DNA from 3 places in the Bradyrhizobium sp. S3.7.6 genome. Region 3 is predicted to be linked to each of the others. Evidence: predicted binding sites of a transcription regulator. Region 3 holds the regulator's gene; each other region holds the start of a gene.

Region 1 (7,704 bases), 3.8 Mb from region 3:
GTTGCAGCCGGCTGGACAGCTTCGGCAGAGGCCGCCGATCTCAATTACGGGCAGGGTGCGCCCTACACCGTCAATCAGCCGCTCAATGCCTATAGTTGGGCCGGTCCGTATCTCGGTGCCAATCTCGGCTATGAGTGGGGCTCGGTGAGTAACTCGCCCGTCAAGCCCTCCGGTTTCGTCGGCGGTGTACAGGCCGGCTACAATTTCCAGAACGGTCCATGGGTGTTCGGCGTCGAGGGCGATATCCAGGCCGCGGGCGCTGATGACACCTTCGCGCCGTGGAAGTTCTCCAACCCCTGGTTCGGCACGCTGCGCGGCCGTGCGGGCTATGCCTTCAGCAACGTGCTGTTCTACGGCACCGCCGGCCTCGCCTTCGGCGAACTGCGCGCGCAGACATTCGGCTGGACGGAGTCGCACACCACCGCAGGCTGGACCATCGGTGCCGGCGCGGAAGTCGGCTTCGCGCCGAACTGGAGCGCCAAGCTCGAATATCTCTACATCGATCTGTCGACGAGCCAGTTCGCAATTACCGGCGTGTCAAACGGCTATAGCGCCAGCGTTGTGCGCGCAGGCGTGAACTATCACTTCTGATAGTTGAAGAAGAAAATACCGGACAACAGCCTCCCGGCCGCTCGCGGCCGGGATTTTTTTCGCCAGGTGTTCGCTCGAAAACGCTCTAGGAGACGATGACCAAATTGACTGCCTTTGGTCCCTTCCCCTTCTTGTCCGGCTCGACTTCAAAAGTAATGCGCTGTCCTTCGGCGAGATCTTTCAGTCCCGCCCGCTCCACAGCAGTAATGTGCACGAAGACGTCGCGCCCGCCGTCGTCGGGCTTGATGAAACCGTAGCCGCGCTCGCCGTTAAAAAACTTGACCGTTCCCGTCATGGCCATCGGGAAACTCCCCCTCATTGCTCCTCCGTCGCGACGCAGACTCACGTCACGACATGACCGGGCCTTACGAAGCCCGGGAGCTGGCCATCCTTGGGCGGACCTTTCTTTCGGTCCGATCGGATCTTTCTTAGGCCTTCACTCCGCCGCAACCATTCGCGGAAGCGGAACGTAAAGCCAGTCACGGAAACAGCATAATACGGTTCTCTGCAGATTGACTACCGCTCCTGCATCTTTTTCCCAAGAATGCCGGGGTGTTACGGTCTCGGCACCTCTAATCGGAATCTGGCAGCTCCGCCCTGTCCGAGCGGTATCTCCAGCTCGGGCAGGATCGTCTTGAGCTCGCCATGCAGCGTGTACGGCGGATTGACGATCAACAATCCGGCGGAGGTGAGGGCGGCGCCATCAAGCTGCGGCGCGACACTGAATTCGAGACGCAGACATTTTCCTGGCGGTTTTGCTGCGGCTGCGAGCCGCGCCACTGATTGCACCAGCGTGTCGGTGGCGCGCCGGCTCTTGGCCGGATACCAGATTACATAGATACCGGTCGGCCATTTGGTGAAAGCCGCCGCGAAGGCGTCGCCGAGCTTTTCGAACTCGTCTTTCGCCTCGAACGGCGGGTCGATCAGCACGAGCCCGCGCCGTTCCTTCGGTGGCACGAAGGCCGGCAGCGCGACCCAGCCGTCGAGATCGACCACGCGCGCCTGTTCGTCGCGGCGCAGCACACCGATCAGCGCCTTGCGCGCCTTCGGCTCGAGCTCGCAGGCAACGAGGCGGTCCTGCGGCCGCAGCAGGCCGCGCGTGATCAGCGGCGAACCCGGATAGGCCTTGAGCTCGCCCTTCGGATTGTAGGCGCGAACGATGTCGAGATAGGGCTTGGCCAGCGCCACGGCGTCGTTCGACAGGCGCGCCTGCATCAGCCGCGCGATGCCGGTCAGCCATTCGCCGCTACGGCGCGCCTCGTCGCTTTCGAGATCGTAGAGGCCAGCGCCGGCATGGGTGTCGATGACACGGAATGCCCCCGGCTTGTCCTGGAGGTAAGTAATGATGCGCGCGAGCACGATGTGCTTGATGACATCGGCGAAGTTTCCGGCGTGGAAGGCGTGACGGTAGTTCATGAGACAGGACTACGCTACGTCACGGCTTGAGCAAAGCGGGATGCGCGCCTGTGCCGGCATGGGCCCCGAATCTGCAGCGCACCGCCGAACCGGCGCTGCGTCCGGGGCACAAACACTTGGACTAGCCACCTCTGATCGGCGGCATCGTCACCTGGTCGCGGCGGCAGGCGCGGCGCTCGATCTCCTCGCAGGCCCGGAATTGCAGGTCCTTGCTGAGGCAGATGCGGACCTCGGAGAGCCGGGTCCGATTGCAGGTGACCGAGATGGCCGCGTTGCTCAGGCCCGCATTGGCCTTGATGAAGGCTTCCTCCACCTCGCCCGGCGCCACGGTCTTGGCCTGCGACAGTTCGAGATATTCCGCCGGGATCTTGATCGCGGCGCGCGCCTTTCGGATCGTCTCGAAATAATTGCGGCTGTCGAGCCCGGAGCAGGTGCCGTGCTTGTCCCACTCGTTGAAGATCAGCCCCGGCGCCGGCATCAAATCGAGCATCGAAGAGACGATGTTGCGGTTCAGGCGTGGCGACGGCCGCTGGCAATATTCAGGGAAGCCATTCTCATATTGCGGCCACAGCCCGTGCACCACGAACGCGTAGGGCCGCCCGCTGCACTGCATCTGCGAGCGACCACCGCCGCCGCCGCCGCCGCCGCCGCGGTTGCGCTCGGACGCCTCCTCGCAGAACGAGGGCGACCATGACAGCGACAGCATATAGAAGTCGAATTCGCCGGGCGCGTTCTGCCGTTTGTCCTGGGCCTTCGCGCCGCCCGGCAGCGCGACCAGCCCGGCGGCCAGAACCAGGGGGAGGGTCAGTGAGATCACGAGACGGGTGAACGAACGCAATCTAAAATGAAACATGGCGACGCCCCTCAACTAGACTGTGCAATCAGCCTAACAGGCAACAAGAACATTTCAAGAACAAAATTCGGGCCGGCCCGTCAGGCGCCTGATCAGTCCGATTCAGGCCTTTCGATCGAGGCTCAGGGCCTGGCGGCGCGGCAGGACGGATTGTAGGCCCAGTTGCGGTCAAGCCCGACCACGCACCATTCCACACCATTGCCGTAGCCGGAGAAGCCGCCATCCTCGATGATCGAGAAATGCACCTTGCGCACCTTGCCGTCATTGAGCATGGCGTCGCCGGTGCAATAGCGGCGCGGAATGTTGTCGGACTGCCAGGGCCGGAACGCGATCTCGTGAACGGCGGCGAAGCCGGTGATCTTCAACGAGGAATTCCAGAACGAGCTTTCCTTCTCCCAGAACTGGGTGGCGATGGTCGGCAGCGCCCTCTCGCAATCGACGACGGCGCCGTCATAGCGCGGCCCGTTCAGCCAGAAGTTCAGCTCCAGCGGATTGGCGGCCCTGGCCTCACCGAGCGACAGCGCTCCGAACATGAGGCCAAGCAAGGTGGCAAAGCGGAGCGATTTCAGGGGGAGGGCGCGCATGGGCAATCCGGACAGCTGGGTCTTGCGAAGGATGGACGGTGCCGCGAAGGCCGGGGCAGGTCAAGTGCAGCGCGGCAACACTTGGCCAAGAGTTGACCCCAACCTCGCAGCCGGCGGGGCATCAGTTCTTTTCATGGACCTCCCGGCACCGTAAACTGGCGCCAACCAATTGGAGTGACGGGAATGCGAATCATTGCGGCCGCGGGCTTTCTTGCCCTGGGTATGATGGCCAGCCAGTCGGCACGCGCCGATCTCCTTCCGGTGCCTCCGTTCAAGGGCAACGACACCGGCGGCATCATCGCTTATTCGCTGGCGACCCAGGCGGATGCGCGGCAGGTCGCGGTCGATCACTGCGCGCGCTACGGCAAGGTCGTGAAATTCCTCGCGGTGCAGGCCTTTGAGGGCGGCTACATCTCGTTCTCCTGCCGTTGGGTGCCCTATGGCGCTGCCCAACAGCCGATCCGCACGCTGTACTGAGGCGCTTTCGGAACGTCGGGAGCTTCCACATGACGCGCAAGCTCGCTTTGCTCGGCTCGGCCCTTTGTCTTGTGGTGTCGGCAGGCAGCGCCAGCGCCGACGATCTGCCGGTGCGCAAGGCCGGTCTCTGGGAAATGAAGATGGTCAGGACCGGCACGCCCATGCCCGAGATGACCATGCAGCACTGCACCGACGAGACCGTCGACAAGGAGATGAACAACAACGTCTCCCCGATGGCCAAGCAGATCTGCGCCAAGCAGGACATCAAGAAGACCGCGACCGGCTATGTCAGCGATTCCGAGTGCAACGTCGCCGGCATCAGCACGACCTCGCATGCCGAGATCACCGGCGATTTCAACTCGGCCTATACGGTGAAGACCTCGTCGCACGCGCAAGGCGGCGCCGCCGGCGCAGCAGGCCGCGACACCACGATGCAGCTCGAAGCCAAGTGGCTGGGGGCCTGCAAGCCCGACCAGAAGCCCGGTGACATCGTGATGCCCGGCGGCTTCAAGATGAACGTGCGCGACATGGACAAGCTGAAGGCGCTGTTGCCGAAGTAGGTTTGTCTTCCCTCTCCCCTTGTGGGAGAGGGTGGCTCGCCGCGTAGCGGCGAGACGGGTGAGGGGTCTCCGCGCGTGACTCTCTTACTTCTGAATTCGCGGAAACAACCCCTCATCCGGCGCTTCGCGCCACCTTCTCCCACAAGGGGCCTGTTGCGTAATTCGTCAATTGTGATTCCCTAGGGCAAAGCCTTGGAGGGTAGCGATGGCGGTCAAGCGGACGGGACAGCCGAGCTTTGTGGAAGCGCTGATGCCGAAGGGGGCCGGCGCCAATGCGGCGCTGGATCGGCTGGCTGGCCTGGTCAAGTGGTACCGGTTCGAGAAGCTGATCGGCCATTTGCGGGATGAAGGGAGCCCCGGTCGACCAGGCTATCCGGTGCTGGTGCTGTTTCGTGCTGTGCTGTTGCAGTCGCTGTATGGTCTTTCGGAGCGCGAACTCGAGGAAGCGCTGGGCGACCGGTTGTCGTTCAAGCGCTTCGTCGGTTTGAGCCTTGAGGATGCGACGCCCGACCATACGGTCCTGAACCGCTTTCGGAACCAGCTTGTCGAACAAGGCCTGCTGGAGAAGCTGTTTGGTGAGCTGGATCGTCAGCTTGAGAATGCCGGCGTCATCCTCAAGCGCGGCACGATGCTGGATGCGACCTTGATCCAGGCGGTGTCGGCTCCTCCGAAGGAGGATCGCCCCTCAAACGATCCCGACGCCCGCTTCACCAAGCGGCAAGGCAAGAGCGGCACGACGTTCGGTTACAAGGCCCATGTCGGTGTCGACGAAGGATCCGGCTTGATCCGCACGGTACTGACCACACCGGCCAACATCAACGACACGACACCGGCGGACGCTTTGATCCGCGGCGATGAAGCTGCGGTGTGGGCCGATGCGGCTTACGACACCCATGCCCGACGGGCCCGGCTGAAGGCGGAGGGCAAGAAACCCCGCATTGCTCGTCGGCCCAACCGGCATCACCCGGAGTTGCCGCCGAGGCTCAAACGCTACAACCTCCTCATCGCGCGCCGCCGAGCCCAGGTCGAGACCACCTTCGCTACTCTCAAACGCCGCATGCGGCTGACCTGCATCCGCTACGTCGGTCTGATCAAGGCGACCGGGCAAGTTCTGCTCGCCTCAATCGCCTTCAACATGAGGCGGTGGGCCACGATCGCCGCGTGAGCTGCCCGCTGAGGGCAACAACTACAGATCTTCGCAGGCATTGCCAGGACCAAGGCCTTCTCTCCTGACGTCTTCAGCCTCAAAAGCCGATAACGCAACAGGCCCACAAGGGGAGAAGGAAGAGCAAAGCTACACCGGTATCCTGACGCTCGCCCTTAATCCCCCCATCGGGCTGTCGCCGAGGGTGATGTCGCCGCCATGCGAGCGCGCGATGTCGCGGGCGATGGCTAGCCCCAAGCCCGTGCCGCCTTCGTCCTGGTTGCGGGCGTTGTCGAGACGGAGGAACGGCTTGAACACCTCTTCGCGCAAGTGCGCGGGAATGCCGGGGCCGTCGTCCTCGACCGTGACGGTCAAATAACGGTGATCGCGCTGGCCGCTGATGGCGATGCTCTTGCCGTAGCGCGCCGCGTTGGTGACGAGGTTGGCGAGGCAGCGCTTGAACGAGGCCGGCTTCACGGTCACCACGGGCAGGCCGTGGAACGCGACGGTCGCGGTGTGGCCGTGGCGCTCGGCGTCGCTGCGCAGTTCCTCGAGCGCCTGCGCCATGTCGGTCGGCTGCGATTGCTCGCCGGAATCGCCGCGGGCAAATGCAAGGTAGTCCTCCAGCATCATCGACATCTCGTCGACGTCCTTGCGCATGCCTTCGAGCTCTGGGTTGTCGCCAATCAGCGCCAGCTCGAGCTTGAACCGGGTCAGGATGGTGCGCAGATCGTGGCTGACGCCGGCTAGCATCGCGGTGCGCTGCTCCATCGTGCGCTCGATGCGTGACTTCATCTCGAGGAAGGCGACCGCCGCGCGCCGTACCTCGCGCGCGCCGCGCGGCCTGAAGTTCGGCGCCTCGCGGCCCTTGCCGAAACTTTCGGCGGCGTCCGCCAGCCGCAGGATCGGTTTGATCTGGTTGCGTAGGAACAGCACCGCGACGATCAGGAGGATCGAGGACGTGCCGACCATCCAGAACAGGAAGATCTCCGAGTTCGAGGCATAGGCGGCGCTACGCTGCGCGAACACGCGCATCACGGCATCGTCGAGCTGGATGCGGATCTCGACGAGGTTGGAGCGGCCGACGGTGTCGATCCAGAACGAGCGTCCGATCTGGCGGCCGAGTTGCACCGACAGCGTCTGGTCGAGCAGCGAGAAGAACGGCTTTGGCCCCGGCGGCGGCATGTCACCGGCAGGCAGGAAGTCCACCACGAGGCCGAGGCGCTGCTGGGCGATGCGGCGGATCTCGTTGCGGTCCTTGTCCTGCGGATAGCCCTTGTAGACGTCGATCAGCGCGGCGATGTCCTGCACGACGGCAGCCGACAGGCGGCGCGTCACCGTGTTCCAGTGCCGCTCCATGAACACGAAGGCGACGACCGATTGCAGGATCACCATCGGTACGATCATGATGAGGAGCGCGCGCGCATAGAGGCCGGTCGGCATCCAGCCCTTGAACGCGTTGCCCATCCAGCCATTGGCGGCAGAGACGCGGCCGGCGGCGCTCTTCAACAGCGTCAGGCCGGTATCGATCGTGCTCATCGGTCGCGCTTCACTGCTTTATGGCGAGGCCACCAGGCGGTAGCCGATGCCGCGCACCGCCTGGAGGAACAGCGGATTGGCGGGGTCGGTCTCGATCTTGCGCCTGAGGCGGTTGATCTGCACGTCGACGGCGCGCTCGTTGACGCTGCCATTGCCGGTGAGCGCGCTGCGCGGCACGGTCTCGCCCGGGGTCTCCGAGAGAATCCGCAGCATCTCGCGCTCGCGGTCGGTGAGGTGAATGACTTCCTCGCCCTGGCGCAGCTCGCCGCGATCGAGATGGTAGACGTAAGGGCCGAACGCGATCTTCTCCACCGCGGCGGTTTGCGGCGGCGGTGCGGCGCGCTTGAGGATGTTGTTGATGCGCAGCGCAAGCTCGCGCGGCTCGAACGGTTTTGCCACGTAATCGTCGGCCCCGATCTGCAGGCCCTCGATGCGGGCTTCGGCCTCGTGCCGCGCCGTCAGCATCACGATCGGCACCGAGGATGAGGTCCGGATGAAGCGGGCGAGATCGAAGCCGGTCTCGCCGGGCATCATGACGTC
Region 2 (7,704 bases), 980 kb from region 3:
ACGGATTGTCTGATGCGTTGCCGTCTTTGCAAGGCGCTGCTCCCTGTTCGAGGGGGCGGGAGCGCTGTGATGGAGCGTTCTCGTCACCGATGGTAGCCACGATCCGGGCGGTGATGGTGAAAGTGTGCGCTCGGATCAGGGGATTAGCGAGTCCTCAATTTGTCCCGCCATTCGGAACTTTTACGAATTAGGACACTGCCGAATTCAACTTGGGACACAACGGCTCAAATGCGGACAGCACGCTCCGCCGCAACTTAGCGCCATGTTATTGAGCTGGGCGTGTCGCTAAAGCAGAAAGAACGGGCGCGGCATGGATCCGGCGGCCAGCATCTTCAAGATGATCTATCGGGATCAACCAGTCAGTACGGAGGGGCTTCCTTGGCGGAAGGAAGACTTCACGAAACGAAAGAGGCCGCCAACCGAGGCGGCCTCACGAGACCCGGCCCATCGCCAACGCGCATTGTACGATGGACCGTTCCGGGTGGATGGCGCGAGAGTGTCGCGCCACAGACCGGAATCTCAATCCCGATGTTGCAGAGTCGTTCCCGTCAGGCCGCCCACTGAGGCGGCCTGACTTCATCCGCCTACAAAGCGGGTTCGCGTGACCAGAAATACGAAGCCGATTCCGGTCACGGCGAGGAAGGTGCAAAAATACCGGATGCGATACATGCCGAACCAACCCGGGCGTGCCGCCATGGTTCAGGAGGTCGGCGAGCTCTCCGCCCATCTGGTGGTCTAGGCCGAGGTTGGACGGAGAGCCGCGCGCCGGACCCCCGTCGCATGACAATGCTAGGAACGTGCCATGACAGTCGTGTGAAACTGTCGGCGCCGCTCAGTGGAGATCAGGCCACAAATGAATGAAAACGCCGCCCGCTTGAAATGAAGCGCAGGCGGCGGCGTTCCAGCCCCGAGAGGGATTAGCAAAATCCCGGATATTGATCAGTCCGAATGGATGACGAGAAGGTTCAACGGCACAACGCGACCAAGCTCAAATGGATGCGTGGCGGCGCTGCGTCGAACTGGGCATTGAAATCCCCCAGCCCAATAGATACGGGCGGGAGACGAGATCGTTTCACACGCGCAGAGGCGGATTAGGGCACTTCTTTTCCGTGGTTCTATGAATGGCGAGCTTGCGCGTTTTTCCCGGAGGGATTGTCGGCTGACAGCGTGGCTGACTTGGAAGGCTACATCGAAATCCTTTTGCGAAAGCTTCGCCGGGAAGCTGGCAAAGAAGCCGCCAACTGAGGCGGCCTTAACCGGTCTTCCGTTCGAGCATCGCCATTTCAACTTGGTCGGCCAGGACTGTGAGATGACTTGCGAGGCGGTCGAATAGTTCGCGCTTAGCGGCGTCGGTCGCGGATGAGAGCGCACTCCGCCGCGTCCTTCCGCAGCTTCTCAAGTTGAACCAGATGATCTTGCATGGCCCGCTGGCCCGCTGTTTCGAGAACCAGCGGAGTCAACGCGACGGGCTTACTTCGGCGGCTGCAAGCCGGATGATTTCAACCATTCCTCAATGCGGGCGGCGACATCGGATTCGTGGGCCTTCTTCAAAAGAGCCTCTTGCTCTGGGGCCGCCTGCAATTGTTCTGCCTTTTCTCGCGCTAGTCTGGCTTCCTTGATGAGCCGCTCTCCAAGCACTCTATCCGGTTTGAATCGGAAGCGCTTCATGACTTCCTCCTGTCACAAAGTTCGCTCTGCTTAAAACTTTCAAGGGGCACAGAAGTTCTACGGAACTCTACACCTCATGTTCGCTTAGCGGAACACATTCGTTTGCGGTCCGTTCTTCAAATCCAAATCGGGCCACCGCGAAAATCAAACTAGGCCACCGCGCTCGGAAACCAGGCCAGCATCCGGGTACTGCCGAAATAGGCCACTCGGGATTGCAAAGTAGGCCACTGGTAGGAACTAAGGGATTGCCCGCCCTGTTGCATGTTGTTCCTCCCTCTAAAGGAACAGCCTTATGGCCGACGACAAGGTGCCGTCCGGAATGCGGTTGGAATTCGGTATGGCGTATTCCCGGGTAACATGAAGTTATCGTTTCAGGCGGCAAGGTCAATTGGCTGATCGGTGGGTTTTGTGGCGAGCGTGTTCCAACCATCGACCTTGCGCATGCTGATCTGTCCCGAGGCGAGCAGCGCCCAGAACATCATCGCGGCGGTGTCGGCCGACGGCAGTACGGTTTGGGTTTTGATCCGGCGCTTGAACTCCTCGTGCAATCGCTCGATCGCATTGGTCGTGCGTAGGCTGCGCCATTGGCTCGGCGGCAGGCGCGCGAAGGTGAACAAGCGGTCTCCCGCTTCCTCCAGGCTGTCGGCAACGGCACGATGCTTGAGCCGCCATTTGCGGATGAAGGCCTTGCGGCGAACGGTGATCTCCTCAGGCGTCGTCGCATAGATCATGTCGTTGTACTCTGCGGTGATCTCGTCGTGCAGGCGCTCGGGGGCATGGGCCAGCAGGTTTCTGTGTTTGTGAACCGTGCAGCGTTGCACCGGCACGCCGTCCCAGACGACTGCAATGGCCTTGTCGAGCCCTGGTGCGCCGTCGACGATGAGGAATTCGGGACGCCGCAGCCCGCGCTTGATGAGATCGTCCAGCACCGTGCGCCAGGCCTCGGCGCTTTCGCCGCCCATGCTCTTGATCGCGAGCAGAACCTTCTGGCCGTCCGCTCGCACGCCCAGCACAACGAGCAGTGAAATCGAGGTCGCCTTGCGGTCGAGGCGCACCCGAACGACGGTGCCGTCGAGGATCAGGCGCACGATCGGCTCCGCGGCCAGCGAGCGGCTGTTCCAGGCGTCCCAGTCGCCCTTTACCTTGCGCCAGGTCCGGCTCACCGTGTCCTTGCCGACCGTCCCGCCGAACAAGGCCGCCAGCGCGCGACGCACCCGCCTGGTATTGGTGCCGGCGAGATAGCTGCTGGCGATCAGCGCGTCGGCGGCAAGCGTGCGTCGTTGATAGGCCCGCAGCGCCTGGCTCTTCCATTCCGCCGTCCCGCCCTCCGGCGTGGTCAGCCGGGCCCGCGGCACCGCGATCTCGATCGGCCCGAACGTGCCCGTCAGCGAGCGCGTCCGGCTGCCATGACGGTGGGCCTTGACGCAGGCTCCTGCTTCATTGCCGGCCATCTTGCTTCGTTCGTAACGCGGCCGTGCCAGCGCGGTATCGAGTTCGCCGCGGATCAGCTCTTCGATGAACTGACGCGCCCGAGCCCGCACCTCGGTCTCGATCGGATCGAACCAGTTGTCGAAAAGATCAACAGCCATTTCGGTCGCAGGCTGCATGGAATCAGGCTTCGTAGTAAACTTGGTCATGGCGTAGTCTCCAGTCCGACGCTTCAACGCCGGACGATTCGAGGTTGATCACCCCGGAGACTACGCCAACCCTAATTCCTACCAACCCTGCGACGGCACCGACGACAACAATAAAAATCCAAATGAGAAGCAGCCCGGCGAGAATCCGGACGGCAAGTACCATTTCAATCCTGGGAACATGGCCGGGAAGAAGCCCGGGGATCCGGAGCAGACTGCTGAAAACCGTGGCGAGCAGCCGCACGAGGACAAAGAAAAACCCGCCGGTTAGATGCCGGCCACTCGCAGATGCGAAGTAGGGCCACTATAGGACCGCACCGGACGGCGGCTTTATGGCCGGCCACTCACCGAAGAAAAATGGGAATGGATTGTTTATCCCAGGATCGGGCAAGGAGATCGCTTCGCAGGAATGGCTCCCACTAGAGCGGCCTCAAAGGGAGCGCGGGCCTACATCGATGAGAAGCTGGATGGAAAAGAGGCCGCCAACTGAGGCGGCCTCAAATCATCAGGATCAGCCAGACGATTAGGCCAGCGTTCACGGTGCCTACGGTGACAATACCTGTCTGAATAAGTCGCTCGGTCATGGTGTCACCCCCCGATTGAGAGGGAACCCTGCGCTCAATCGGAACGAGCGTCTATGCAGATTGTGCCAGAACCGGGAAATTTCGGTAATATATGACGGCGTGTTCCGCCCGTGAATACACCTTATGGTTGGCCCAGAACAAAACAGGCCACGTGTCATTTCAAACCAGGCCAATGTCGCCGGAAACAGGCCAGTACCAAAATCCGCGAAAGAACATATTGCGAACTTGGAACAAATAGGGTACATTACTTTTATCGCCGGCCCGCCCCGCCAATCGTTTGTCCCTCTAGCGAATCCTCGCCATAAGGAGCACGACCCAATGTCCAACACTGCCCTGCGTATCGTCGAAGGATCTTCCATGGACAAGAGTAAAGCTCTGGCCGCCGCGCTCTCCCAGATCGAGCGCCAGTTCGGCAAGGGCTCGGTGATGAAGCTCGGCAAGAACGACCGGTCGATGGATGTCGAGGCGGTGTCCTCGGGTTCCCTCGGGCTCGACATTGCGCTCGGGATCGGTGGTCTGCCGAAGGGGCGCGTCGTGGAAATCTACGGGCCGGAATCCTCGGGCAAGACCACGCTGGCGCTGCACACGGTGGCGGAAGCGCAGAAGAAGGGCGGAATCTGCGCCTTCATCGACGCCGAGCACGCGCTCGACCCGGTCTATGCGCGCAAGCTGGGCGTCAACATCGACGAGCTCCTGATTTCGCAGCCGGACACGGGCGAGCAGGCGCTGGAGATCTGCGACACACTGGTGCGCTCGGGTGCGGTGGACGTGCTGGTGGTCGATTCGGTCGCGGCTCTGGTGCCGAAGGCCGAGCTCGAGGGCGAGATGGGCGACGCGCTGCCGGGTCTCCAGGCCCGTCTGATGAGCCAGGCGCTGCGCAAGCTGACGGCCTCCATCAACAAATCCAACACCATGGTGATCTTCATCAACCAGATCCGCATGAAGATCGGTGTGATGTACGGCTCGCCGGAAACCACGACCGGCGGCAACGCGCTGAAATTCTATGCCTCCGTCCGTCTCGACATCCGCCGCATCGGCGCGATCAAGGAGCGCGACGAAGTGGTCGGCAACACCACGCGCGTCAAGGTGGTGAAGAACAAGCTGGCGCCGCCCTTCAAGCAGGTCGAATTCGACATCATGTACGGCGAGGGCGTCTCCAAGATGGGCGAGATCCTCGATCTCGGCGTCAAGGCCGGCATCGTCGAAAAGTCCGGCGCCTGGTTCTCCTACGACAGCCAGCGCCTCGGCCAGGGCCGCGAGAACTCGAAAGCGTTTTTGAAGGCCAACCCTGACATCACCGCCAAGATCGAGACCTCGATCCGCCAGAACTCCGGCCTGATTGCCGAGCAGATTCTTGCCGGCACCCCCGAGCGCGACGCCGACGGCGAGGAGCCGGCGGACGAGTAAGACCTAACGCGAAAAATTATCGCGAGGAGCGGGCGCTGAAGACGTTGAGTTGCCGACGTCGTCAGTGCCCGTTTCGTTTTGGGGGCGTTCGCGATGAAACGCGTGATCCTGACCAGTTCGTCCGGCGTGGGTCTCACCTACGCAAATCGTGCCGACATGGTCGTCCCGTTTATCTTTCGCTTCGTTTCGGGGCCACTGCCTACCTCGCATCACCTCGAGCAATACCTGACGGGAGGCTATGTCAGAGGCGATCCAGAGGTGCGTTGGTCCGATCTTGTTGGCCGGTTGCCTCAGACCGGTCTAGCGCACAAGGAGACAGGCCTGATTTGGTTTTGCGAGACCTATGGCGTCGATCTCATCGAGCTGTGGTTCGACCCTGAGCCCAATAGTCAGTTGCAACTGATCTGGATCCTCGATTATTTGCGGTCCCATCCATCGATCACCGATCGTCTGAGATTGCGACGTGTCAATTTCGATCTGCGCGGAGCGGACGGCACAGGGCTTCGCGATCGTATGGTGCGGGAATTGGAGGTCGCGGACTGCGACTTCGAGATCGCCAACATGGCCTGGGAAGCCTACCGGGCGCCAACGCCGGAGCTCTGTTTCGGATTGCTCGGCAGGGATTTCCCCAGGCTGCCCTTCCTGAAGCCTGCGATGGAACAATTGCTGGCAGAACTGCCATCACCAATCACCGGACTAGGTACGACGGAAGCGCGGCTTCTCGACCTGATTGCGCGGGGGCACAACCGTACCAAGGAGCTGTTTCAACCGGACGGTCCGCTGCAAACGCGCGTGTTCGATCAATGGGAATTGGGCCCGCTGCTCGAAGGGCTTGGGTCCGGCCCAATGCCGGTGATCACGGGTCTCGATCCGAAACTCGCGACGCTGGCCCCGCACGATGCGCGAGGCCGCAACGCCGCCTTTCGCCGAAGCCGGCTATCGCTCACCGAATTTGGGGAAGCGGTCCTTGAAGGCCGGGAGGATTTCCGCCGTCAAAACCCGATTCGACGCTGGTGGGGTGGTACGCTTCTCACCAACGAACGGCTTTGGCGGTGGGACCGAAAGAACTGTTCGCTGGTTGCACCCTAGATACGCGTTCGGGGCCGTAGGGTGGGCAAAGGCGCGTAAGCGCCGTGCCCACCATATTCCAACGCGCACAAAGGTGGTGGGCACGCTTCCGCCTTCGCTCTTCGAGCTACGGCGGACAAGTCGCTTTGCCCACCCTACGAAGCTACGATCCCTTACTCCGCCGCTTCCGCGTAATCGCTGACCAGCGGGCACGAGCACACCAGGTTGCGGTCGCCGTAGACGTTGTCGACGCGGCCGACCGGGCACCAATATTTGTCGGTGCGCGAGGTGCCCACGGGGAAGCAGCCCTCGGCGCGGGTGTAGGCGCGATTCCAGGCATCATCCGCGATGTCGTGCACGGTGTGCGGGGCGTGGCGCAAAGGCGAAGCCTCGATCTTGAAGCGGCCGGCCTCGACCTCGGCAATCTCCTTCCGGATCGCGATCATTGCGTCGCAGAAACGATCCAGCTCCGCCTTCGATTCCGATTCGGTCGGCTCGATCATCAGCGTGCCCGGCACCGGGAAGCTCATGGTGGGCGCATGGAAGCCGTAGTCGATCAGGCGTTTTGCGATGTCGTCCACGGTGACGCCCGAGGTCGTCTTCAGCGCGCGCGGGTCGACGATGCACTCATGCGCGACGCGGCCCTTCGCGTTCTTGTAGAGCACCGGGAAGTGCGCATCGAGGCGCGCGGCAATGTAGTTGGCGTTGAGGATCGCGATCTCGGTCGCGCGCTTCAGGCCGTCGCCGCCCATCATCAGAATGTAGATGTAGGAGATGGTGAGGATCGACGCCGAGCCGAACGGCGCGGCCGACACCGGACCGACCGGCGCGTCCCCATTCGTCGCCGGATGACCGGGCAGGAACGGCGCGAGATGCGCCTTCACGCCGATCGGGCCCATGCCGGGGCCGCCGCCGCCATGCGGGATGCAGAAGGTCTTGTGCAGGTTGAGATGGCTGACGTCGGCGCCGTAATCGCCGGGCCGGGACAGGCCGACCTGCGCGTTGAGGTTGGCGCCGTCCAGATACACCTGGCCGCCATGGTCGTGGACGATGTCGCAGATCTCGCGAATGTGCTCCTCGAACACGCCGTGCGTCGAGGGATAGGTGATCATCACCGCGGCGAGATCCTTCGAGTGCTTCTCTGCCTTGGCGCGGAGATCATTGACGTCGACGTCGCCGTTCTTCTCGCAGGCGACCACCACCACGTCCATGCCGACCATCGCGGCCGAAGCCGGGTTGGTGCCGTGGGCGGAGGAGGGGATCAGGCAGATTTTTCGGTGCGTCTCGCCGCGCGCGGCATGATAGCCGCGGATCGCGAGCAGCCCGGCATACTCTCCTTGCGC
Region 3 (7,704 bases):
GTTCGATCTCGGCCGCGTCGTGCTCGACATCGATTTCTCCAAGGCGATCGCCTGCTGGGCGGGACATGCCGGCTGCAAGCCGGAAGCCATCGTCGCGCGCTATGTACGGGACAGCGAAGCCTATCGGCTGCACGAGGTCGGCAAGATCAGCGACGAGGCCTATTTTGACTCGCTGCGCGTCTCGCTCGGGATCGGCATCTCGGACGCGCAGTTCCTGGAGGGCTGGAACGCGATCTTCGCCGGCGAGATGCCCGATATCGCCGAGCTGCTGCCGCGTGCGGCCAAGCAGTTGCCGCTCTACGCCTTCTCCAACACCAACCGGCCGCATGTGGACCACTTCTCGAAGGAATATGCCGCCCTGCTCGGCCATTTCCGCGAGCTGTATCTGTCGTCCAGCATCGGCCTGCGCAAACCCGATGTGGAGGCCTTCGACCATGTCGTGGCGGCGATCGGCGTGCCCGCGAACCGTATCGTGTTCTTCGACGATCTTGCCGAGAACATCGAAGGAGCGCGGTCGCGCGGCCTGACCACGGTCCACGTGACCTCGCCCCGCGACGTCGGGAACGCCCTCAAGGCGCTCGGAATCTGATCTCTGGCCGGCAAGCCGACGGGCCGCGAATGGAACTATTTTGCCTGGGGGCGAGGAACCAAAACCCTTTGTGCATTTTTATACGGAGTTCCCGGAACGATTGCCCCTCTCAGGACTCATGAGTCCGTTGGGAATTCTACATCGGGCTTATCGTCGTGTTGGGCAAAACCTACCTCACCAAGCAGGCCTCTCTGCTGATGAAATTCGCCAGGACCACATCGGATTCTGAGCTTTCCGCCAAGCTGATCAGCAAGGCCGCCGACCTGAAATCCCAGGCCGACCCGCTGCCTGACAGGGATCAGGGCCCCGCAGCGCCGGACGTCAGTCCGTACAAGCAGCCGGGGGGCTGACCGATGCTGGCCGTGGCTCTCGTCTTTCTCGTCCTCGCCATGGCCATCCTCGTACCGGTCTGTCTCGCCTTCTGGATCATGCCGCGGCGGACTTGATGCTCACCCTTCATCGCAGAGCGGATGACGCAGGATAAATCATCCTGCGCGGCCACTGTTTTGCCTCTGCGCCTGCACTCGGCTAGAACTCTCGCCGCCGATTTGCCCGAACGGGCCCAGCAGGAGTTTTCACCCGTGGCCCTGATGCCGGTTTCCGACGCGCTCGCTGCGGTGCTGGCGGGCGCAGAGCCGCTGCCTGAAGAGATGATCGCGCTCGACGCAGCCTTCCACCGCGTGCTCGCGCGCGACGTCGCCGCGCGGCGCACGCAGCCGCCGCAGGCGATGTCGGCAATGGACGGCTATGCGGTGCGCGCGGTCGATGCGGCGAAGATCGAATCCCAGCTCACCCTGATCGGCGAGGTCGCGGCGGGCCGCCCGTTTGCGGGATCGATCGGCGCCGGCGAGGCCGTGCGTATCTTCACCGGCGGTGTCGTTCCCGATGGCGCTGATGCGGTCGTGATCCAGGAGGACACGATCGCGGACGGCAAGCGCATCACCATCAAGGAAGCCGCCGTAACGGGGCGGCACATCCGCCCCGCCGGCGTCGACTTCTCGGAAGGCGACGTGCTGCTGCGCAAGGGAGCCCGGCTCACCGAGCGCGACCTCGCGCTCGCCGCCGGCATGAATTACCCGCAATTGCCAGTCCGGCGACGCCCGAAGGTCGCGATCCTCGCGACCGGCGACGAGCTGGTGATGCCGGGTACGACGCCGGGCCACGGCCAGATCGTCTATTCCAACGGCTACGCCCTGCACGCGCTCGCCCGCAGCGAGGGCGCCGATACCATCGACCTCGGCGTTGCCGCCGATACGCTGGAGGCCACCACGGCCGGCATCGGCCGCGCGCGGGAGAGCGGCGCCGACATCCTGATCACGACCGGCGGCGCGTCGGTCGGGGACCACGATCTGGTCCAGCAGGCGCTGAGGGACGAAGGTATCTCGATGGCGTTCTGGAAGATCGCGATGCGGCCGGGCAAGCCGATGATGAACGGGCGGCTCGGCGCGATGCGCGTGATCGGCCTGCCCGGCAATCCCGTGTCATCCTACGTTTGCGGCTTCCTGTTCATGGTGCCGTTGATTCGCGCGCTTTCGGGCCGTTCGATGATTCATCACCGCCGCGAACGCGCGGTGCTCGGCCGCGATGTCGGCGCCAACGACCAGCGCGAGGATTACCTGCGCGCACGCCTCGAGCTGCGCGATGACGGCACGCTCGTCGCCCTTCCGGTCAATCACCAGGATTCCTCGCTGCTTGCGAATCTCGCTGCGGCACAGGCACTTCTCGTGCGCGCGCCATTCGCGTCGAAGGCCGAAGCCGGCACGCCTTGCGAGGTCTTGCGGCTGCCCGTCTGAGCGCTTCGTTCGCGTGCGTTCCGCGAACTTTGTCGCGTTCACGGTAAATTAAGCAGTTGCGGAACATGTATCGAACATATAGTGTCCGTTCATGATTTGTTTCGGGAATGTAGCGGCTTACTGCTGAATTCAGCGTCTCGGAATCGAACGACATCAACCGGGGGATTTTGGTCGAGATGTTAACGCGCAAACAATACGAGCTCCTGCGGTTCATCAGCGAACGGCTGAAGGAAAGCGGCGTGCCGCCCTCCTTCGATGAGATGAAGGACGCGCTCGACCTGCGCTCGAAATCGGGCATCCATCGCCTGATCACTGCGCTCGAGGAGCGCGGCTTCATCCGGCGCCTGCCCAACCGGGCCCGCGCCATCGAGGTGATCAAGCTGCCCGAGCTTCAGGCCGCTGCCGGCAGCCGCCGCGGCTTCACGCCGAGCGTCATCGAAGGCAATCTCGGCAAGATCCGCACGACTTCGAGCCCGCCGGCGGACGAGGGCGAGCGCCCCGTCGCGGTCCCCGTGATGGGCCGCATCGCGGCCGGTACGCCGATCGAGGCCTTGCAGACCCGCAGCCACACCATCAGCGTACCGCCTGACATGCTCGGCTCGGGCGAACATTACGCGCTCGAAGTGCGCGGCGATTCCATGGTCGAGGCCGGCATTCTCGACGGCGACATGGCGCTGATCCAGCGCAACGAGAGCGCCGATACCGGCGATATCGTGGTGGCGCTGATCGACGACGAGGAGGCGACGCTCAAGCGCTTCCGCCGCCGCGGCGCCTCGATCGCGCTCGAGCCCGCCAATGCGGCCTATGAGGTCCGCATTCTGCCGCCCAACCGGGTGAAGATCCAGGGCAAGCTGATCGGGCTGTACCGGAAGTATTGATACCGGACGTGCCGGTATCGGTTATTTGGCGCCCCGCGCGCTTTGGATCGGCATCGCCGATCCGAGATTGGAGCGGACGATTGTCCGCTTCCGCTGGATAGTCTTTCTGGTTTCGCGCAGATTATCCGGCCCCTCCTCCAGCGGTAAATCCTCGGCACGCCGCACGAAGCAGCTCTGCTTCGCGGCCTTCAGGTTCGAGGAGAAGTCATGCGCCGGATCGTTCTGAGCACAATTGCTGTGGCGCCGCTGATCGCAGCATCAGCGTCGCAAGCCTTGGACGTACAAACCTTAGCCGCGCAATCGCGGCCCCATGTCCGCAAGGACACCGCCGTTAGCGAGCAAGTCCGCAAGGCCCTCGACGCCGTCGACCAACCGTCGCGGCCGGGCTGGCAGTATTCCGGCTGGTCGGCGCCTGCGGGGCGCTGACACGCGCCTGCAGAATGCAAAGGGGCGGGCTTTGTTCCTGGTGGATTCGGGAAAGTTAATGTGATTGCGGCCTGCGGCGGCGAGCCGTAGATTTGCCTACAACCCGGCAGAACGTTTGGTATTTCCACTCTGATAGAGGCCTGCGCCTCGATTAAGAGACGTGGGTCGCTATCCCTGCATGAGGAGCACCCGATGTGTGACTACAGCCTGCATGCCGTCGCGTCGCGTCCCGCCGAAGTCGGCGAGACGATCGTCACGACAACCTTCCGCGGCACCTCGACGCGCGGCTTTGCCTCCGCGGCCGATCCGACCGTCGCGGTCTGCCTGCTCCCGGGGACGGAGCTCGCCTTCGCCGACAACGTCCGCTACGACAATCGCTGGATCTGGACGCGCACCGTCAATTCGCGCGTCGGCAAGTTCGGCAAGATCGATCCGCACATTCCCGATCGCCATCATGATGCGATCGAATTCCCCGACGGCAAATCCGTGCTGGTGACGCAGCTGGTCGAAGGCCAGCGTGCGACCGTGCTGCAGCTACCGGTGACCCAGCCGCTCGGCGAGCGCGAGCACAAGCCGCAGACCATCACCGACAGCCGGACAACCATCACCCGCCTGCCGATCGGCTGATGCAGCCATTCCCGGCCGACAGGTCGGGCCAGGATTGAAATCGCCATCGCCGGCCGAGGCCGGCGAGATGGTGTCGTTTGTGTCCCGCGAAACTCCATCGGGCGGACCAAGCCGTGGCGTCTCCCACCGCACGAAGTTTGCGCTGTCCTGCCTGAATTTTGAACGTCCGTTCCGCAGCCAAATGGCCGATGCTTGGTGCGGCTTGAGACGGCGGGCACGTTCGATGAAGACCTTCATTCGCGTCGTTGAACTCTGGGTGCCTGACCGCACGCGCATGCGGCTGGAATTCGGCGGCGGCCTCTACGGCGAAGGGTTGTCCGCGTTTAGGGACGTGAGCGAGGATCTGCACTTCGGATATGACGAGGGACTTCCCGGCAAGGCCTGGGCCGGCGGCCACCCCGTGATCCTCACTAGATTCACCGATTCCTATTTCAAGCGGACCGATCAGGCCATCGCCGCCGGGCTGACCTGCGGCGTGGCGGTGCCGGTGTTTTCAGGCGAATTCCTGCAAGCCGTCATGGTGCTGTTCTGCGGCGACGACGAGGCCCATGTCGGCGCGATCGAACTCTGGCACAACGATGCCGAAACCTCCCACGAGATGGGGCTCGTCGACGGCTATTACGGCACCGCCGACATGTTCGAATTCAACTCCCGCCACACCAGATTTCCGCGCGGCTTCGGCCTTCCCGGCCGCATCTGGAAAGCCGGCCTGCCGCTGATCATCAAGGACCTGCACGATGCCAGGAGTTTTCTGCGCTGGGAGGACGCCGCCAAGGTCGGAATCAATCTCGGCGTCGGCGTTCCCTACCGGACCGGCACCGATCAGACCTGGGTGCTGACATTTCTCTCCGCGCAGGCGACCCCGATTGCGCGACGCTTCGAGATCTGGGTCCCGGACGAGGCCCGTTCGGCGCTGGTCTTCCGCGCCGGCGATTGCAGCGCGCAGACCGACCTCGCCGCGCTCTATGCGACGAAATCCATCGCCAAAGGCGAAGGCAGCATCGGCGGGGCCTGGGCCACCGGCATGCCCGCACTCAACGACGATCTCGCGCGTGACGTCTCGGTCGCGGCCTTGCAGGCCAGCGCCTCTGGGCTGAGCCAGATGGTCGTCCTTCCGGTGATCGGCAACGCCAGGCTCGACGCCGTGCTGGCCTGGTATCTGTAACCCGTCCGCTCAATCCTCGGCCTGCAGGTCGGCTTCCGATGGCGTCGCGTCGCGGTTGCGGGGAGCCGCCGCCTGCGGCGCAAGGCTCGCGCTGAAATCCGCCTCGCCGGCCGCCGCCGGCGACCACGGACGGTCTGTCCCCCTCGTCTTCGCCGCCTGAACCGCAAAACCGTCGCCGCTTCGCGTCAGCGCCAGCGCGCCTTGCCTTGCGAGACGCTGACGGCCGACAACCATCGCCGCGCAATCCGGCGGCGCCGGCCGCGCCGTCACCACCAGCGCGGCACGGCTGCAATCGTCAGCCAGTGAATCGATGCGCAAGGCCAGCGCGACCAGGCGCCCGTCGGCGAGCGGCGTCACGCAGCCGGCTTCGTCGCACGACACGCCGGCGGCCAGTGAGGCACTGCCGGCGTCGCGCGGATCGGCGTCGGCGGCGAGCCATTCCTTCAGAAGAAAACTGTCCTTGCTCGACCTGATGAGATGCAGGTGCCCATCCCTGCCCCGCACCGCGACGCTCTGGCCGTCACCGGCGATCAGGATATCGGGCTGGCGCGCGCACAGTCCCCAGAGGATCGCGGCCAACAACACCACCGCGCCGGCCCAGCGCAACGGCGTGCGCAACAAGCCCATCACGATGATTCCCAAGCTTGCCGCGATCAGCGGTGCTATGCCGAAAGCCGAGATGCGGCCGACCGCGCCCGGCAAAGCGGCCACCCAGCGCGACACCGCAACCATCCAGTCGATGCCGATCCCCATCAGCCACCAGAACGGACCATCGAGTCCGAACGGCGCTGCAATCAAGCCCAACAGGCCCGCGGGCATCACCAGGGCCGAGACCACCGGCATCGCCCCGAGGTTGGCGAGCACGCCGAACGGCGTCACGCGGTGAAAATGGAAGGCGGCATAGGGCGTGGTCGCGAGCCCCGCAATCAGCGAGGCCAGGAACAGCATCGCGATTTCGCGCCCGCCCCACATTGCAATCCGCGCGGTCGCGGAATGATCGGGCGACGCAAACAGGTTCGGCATGCCGATCTGCACCAGCGCCACCAGTCCGAGCGTCGCGGCGAAGGACATTTGAAAACTCGGATGCACAAGTGCTTCCGGTGCGACCGCGAGCACGATCAGCGCGGCCACCGCCAGCGTGCGGAAGGTGATGGCACGGCGATCGACCATGACCGCGATCAGCACCACCGCCGTCATGAAGAACGAGCGTTGCGTCGCGACCTCCGCGCCCGACAGCAGCAGATAGAACGCGGCTGCGACCAGCGCCGCGGCCGCCGACCATTTCTTGATGGCAAAGCCGGCCGCCATTCCAGGGATCAACGCCAGCAGCGCGCGCACCGCGAAGAAGACCACGCCGGCGACGACCGCCATGTGATAGCCGGAGATCGAGAGCACATGTCCGAGCCCCGAGATGAACATGGCGTCGTTGACGGGCGTGGTAATCGCATCGCGCCGGCCCGTGAGCAGCGCGGTCGCAATCGCCCGGTTGTCGCCCTCGAGCGTGGCTCGGATGCGCGCGTCTATCGCATCGCGCAGACCCTGCATGAAGGCGGCATAACGCAGCCGCAAGCCACCGGCATCCGGCGGCACCGATGCCGCAATCGTACCCATCACGAAGCCGGAGGCGCCGATGCCCTGGAAGAACATGTCGCGCGAAAAGTCATAGCTGCCGGGGCGCACCGGCGACAACGGCGGCAACAGCCGCGCCTTCAACTGCACGAAGCTGCCGACCTCGGGCGCAGTCCCCTTGCGCACGGAGAGGCGCACGCGCTCGAGCTTGACGTCGCTGCGCTGCGCCTCCATCGCGGTGACACGCAGCACGAAGCGGTCGGTGCGCTCACGGATGTCGCGGGTCTCGACGAAGCCCGACAGCGAGACGGAATAGAGCGGCTTTGCCAGCACCGTGTGCGCGATCCGCGCCGTCTTCCAGGTCGCCATGGCAAAACCGGCCGCCACCGCCGCGATCATGATCGCCGGAGCAAACAACCGGCTCCGACGCAACAGCAACGCGCCAAGCATGAGCACGATGGCCGTCGCAGCAACGACCCACAGCACCGGTTCATGATCGACGGCAAAATAGAGTGCGATACCGCCGCCGAACGCGACCGGCACCCACGGCAACAATCGCCCGGCGCCGGCCTCGGCGCGCGCCCATTCGCTCAGGGTCCCGGCCAGCGACGTCCAGACATCGAACCCAGCCGGCGCGAGGCCGCCCGCGGATGCAGC

Evidence for each region. Region 3 encodes LexA, which represses DNA repair genes until DNA is damaged. Its sites were predicted from a motif close to TGTTCNNNNTGTGTTCNG; they were not measured.
Region 1: a site for LexA is predicted at 2,906-2,923, ahead of ACVJ5M_RS41385 (ribonuclease T2). Genes of this name have one in related genera too.
Region 2: a site for LexA is predicted at 4,095-4,112, ahead of recA (recombinase RecA). Genes of this name have one in related genera too.

What each region holds. Positions count from the first base shown of each region.
Region 1 covers NZ_JBSSEQ010000001.1:8,568,779-8,576,482, reverse strand. Annotated here, with positions in the region: gene ACVJ5M_RS41400 (outer membrane protein) at 1-591, shown strand, start outside; gene ACVJ5M_RS41395 (cold-shock protein) at 677-892, opposite strand; gene ACVJ5M_RS41390 (23S rRNA (adenine(2030)-N(6))-methyltransferase RlmJ) at 1,147-2,007, opposite strand; gene ACVJ5M_RS41385 (ribonuclease T2) at 2,129-2,860, opposite strand; gene ACVJ5M_RS41380 (hypothetical protein) at 2,983-3,444, opposite strand; gene ACVJ5M_RS41375 (hypothetical protein) at 3,628-3,921, shown strand; gene ACVJ5M_RS41370 (DUF3617 domain-containing protein) at 3,951-4,481, shown strand; gene ACVJ5M_RS41365 (IS5 family transposase) at 4,687-5,646, shown strand; gene ACVJ5M_RS41360 (ATP-binding protein) at 5,776-7,164, opposite strand; gene ACVJ5M_RS41355 (response regulator) at 7,183-7,704, opposite strand, start outside.
Region 2 covers NZ_JBSSEQ010000001.1:3,780,393-3,788,096, forward strand. Annotated here, with positions in the region: gene ACVJ5M_RS17810 (hypothetical protein) at 1,471-1,668, opposite strand; gene ACVJ5M_RS17815 (IS256 family transposase) at 2,040-3,275, opposite strand; gene recA (recombinase RecA) at 4,205-5,293, shown strand; gene ACVJ5M_RS17825 (hypothetical protein) at 5,387-6,382, shown strand; gene gcvP (aminomethyl-transferring glycine dehydrogenase) at 6,535-7,704, opposite strand, start outside.
Region 3 covers NZ_JBSSEQ010000001.1:4,760,920-4,768,623, reverse strand. Annotated here, with positions in the region: gene ACVJ5M_RS23050 (HAD family hydrolase) at 1-589, shown strand, start outside; gene ACVJ5M_RS23045 (hypothetical protein) at 745-939, shown strand; gene ACVJ5M_RS23040 (molybdopterin molybdotransferase MoeA) at 1,171-2,382, shown strand; gene lexA (transcriptional repressor LexA) at 2,559-3,260, shown strand; gene ACVJ5M_RS23030 (hypothetical protein) at 3,468-3,686, shown strand; gene ACVJ5M_RS23025 (hypothetical protein) at 3,879-4,313, shown strand; gene ACVJ5M_RS23020 (GAF domain-containing protein) at 4,537-5,478, shown strand; gene ACVJ5M_RS23015 (ComEC/Rec2 family competence protein) at 5,488-7,704, opposite strand, start outside.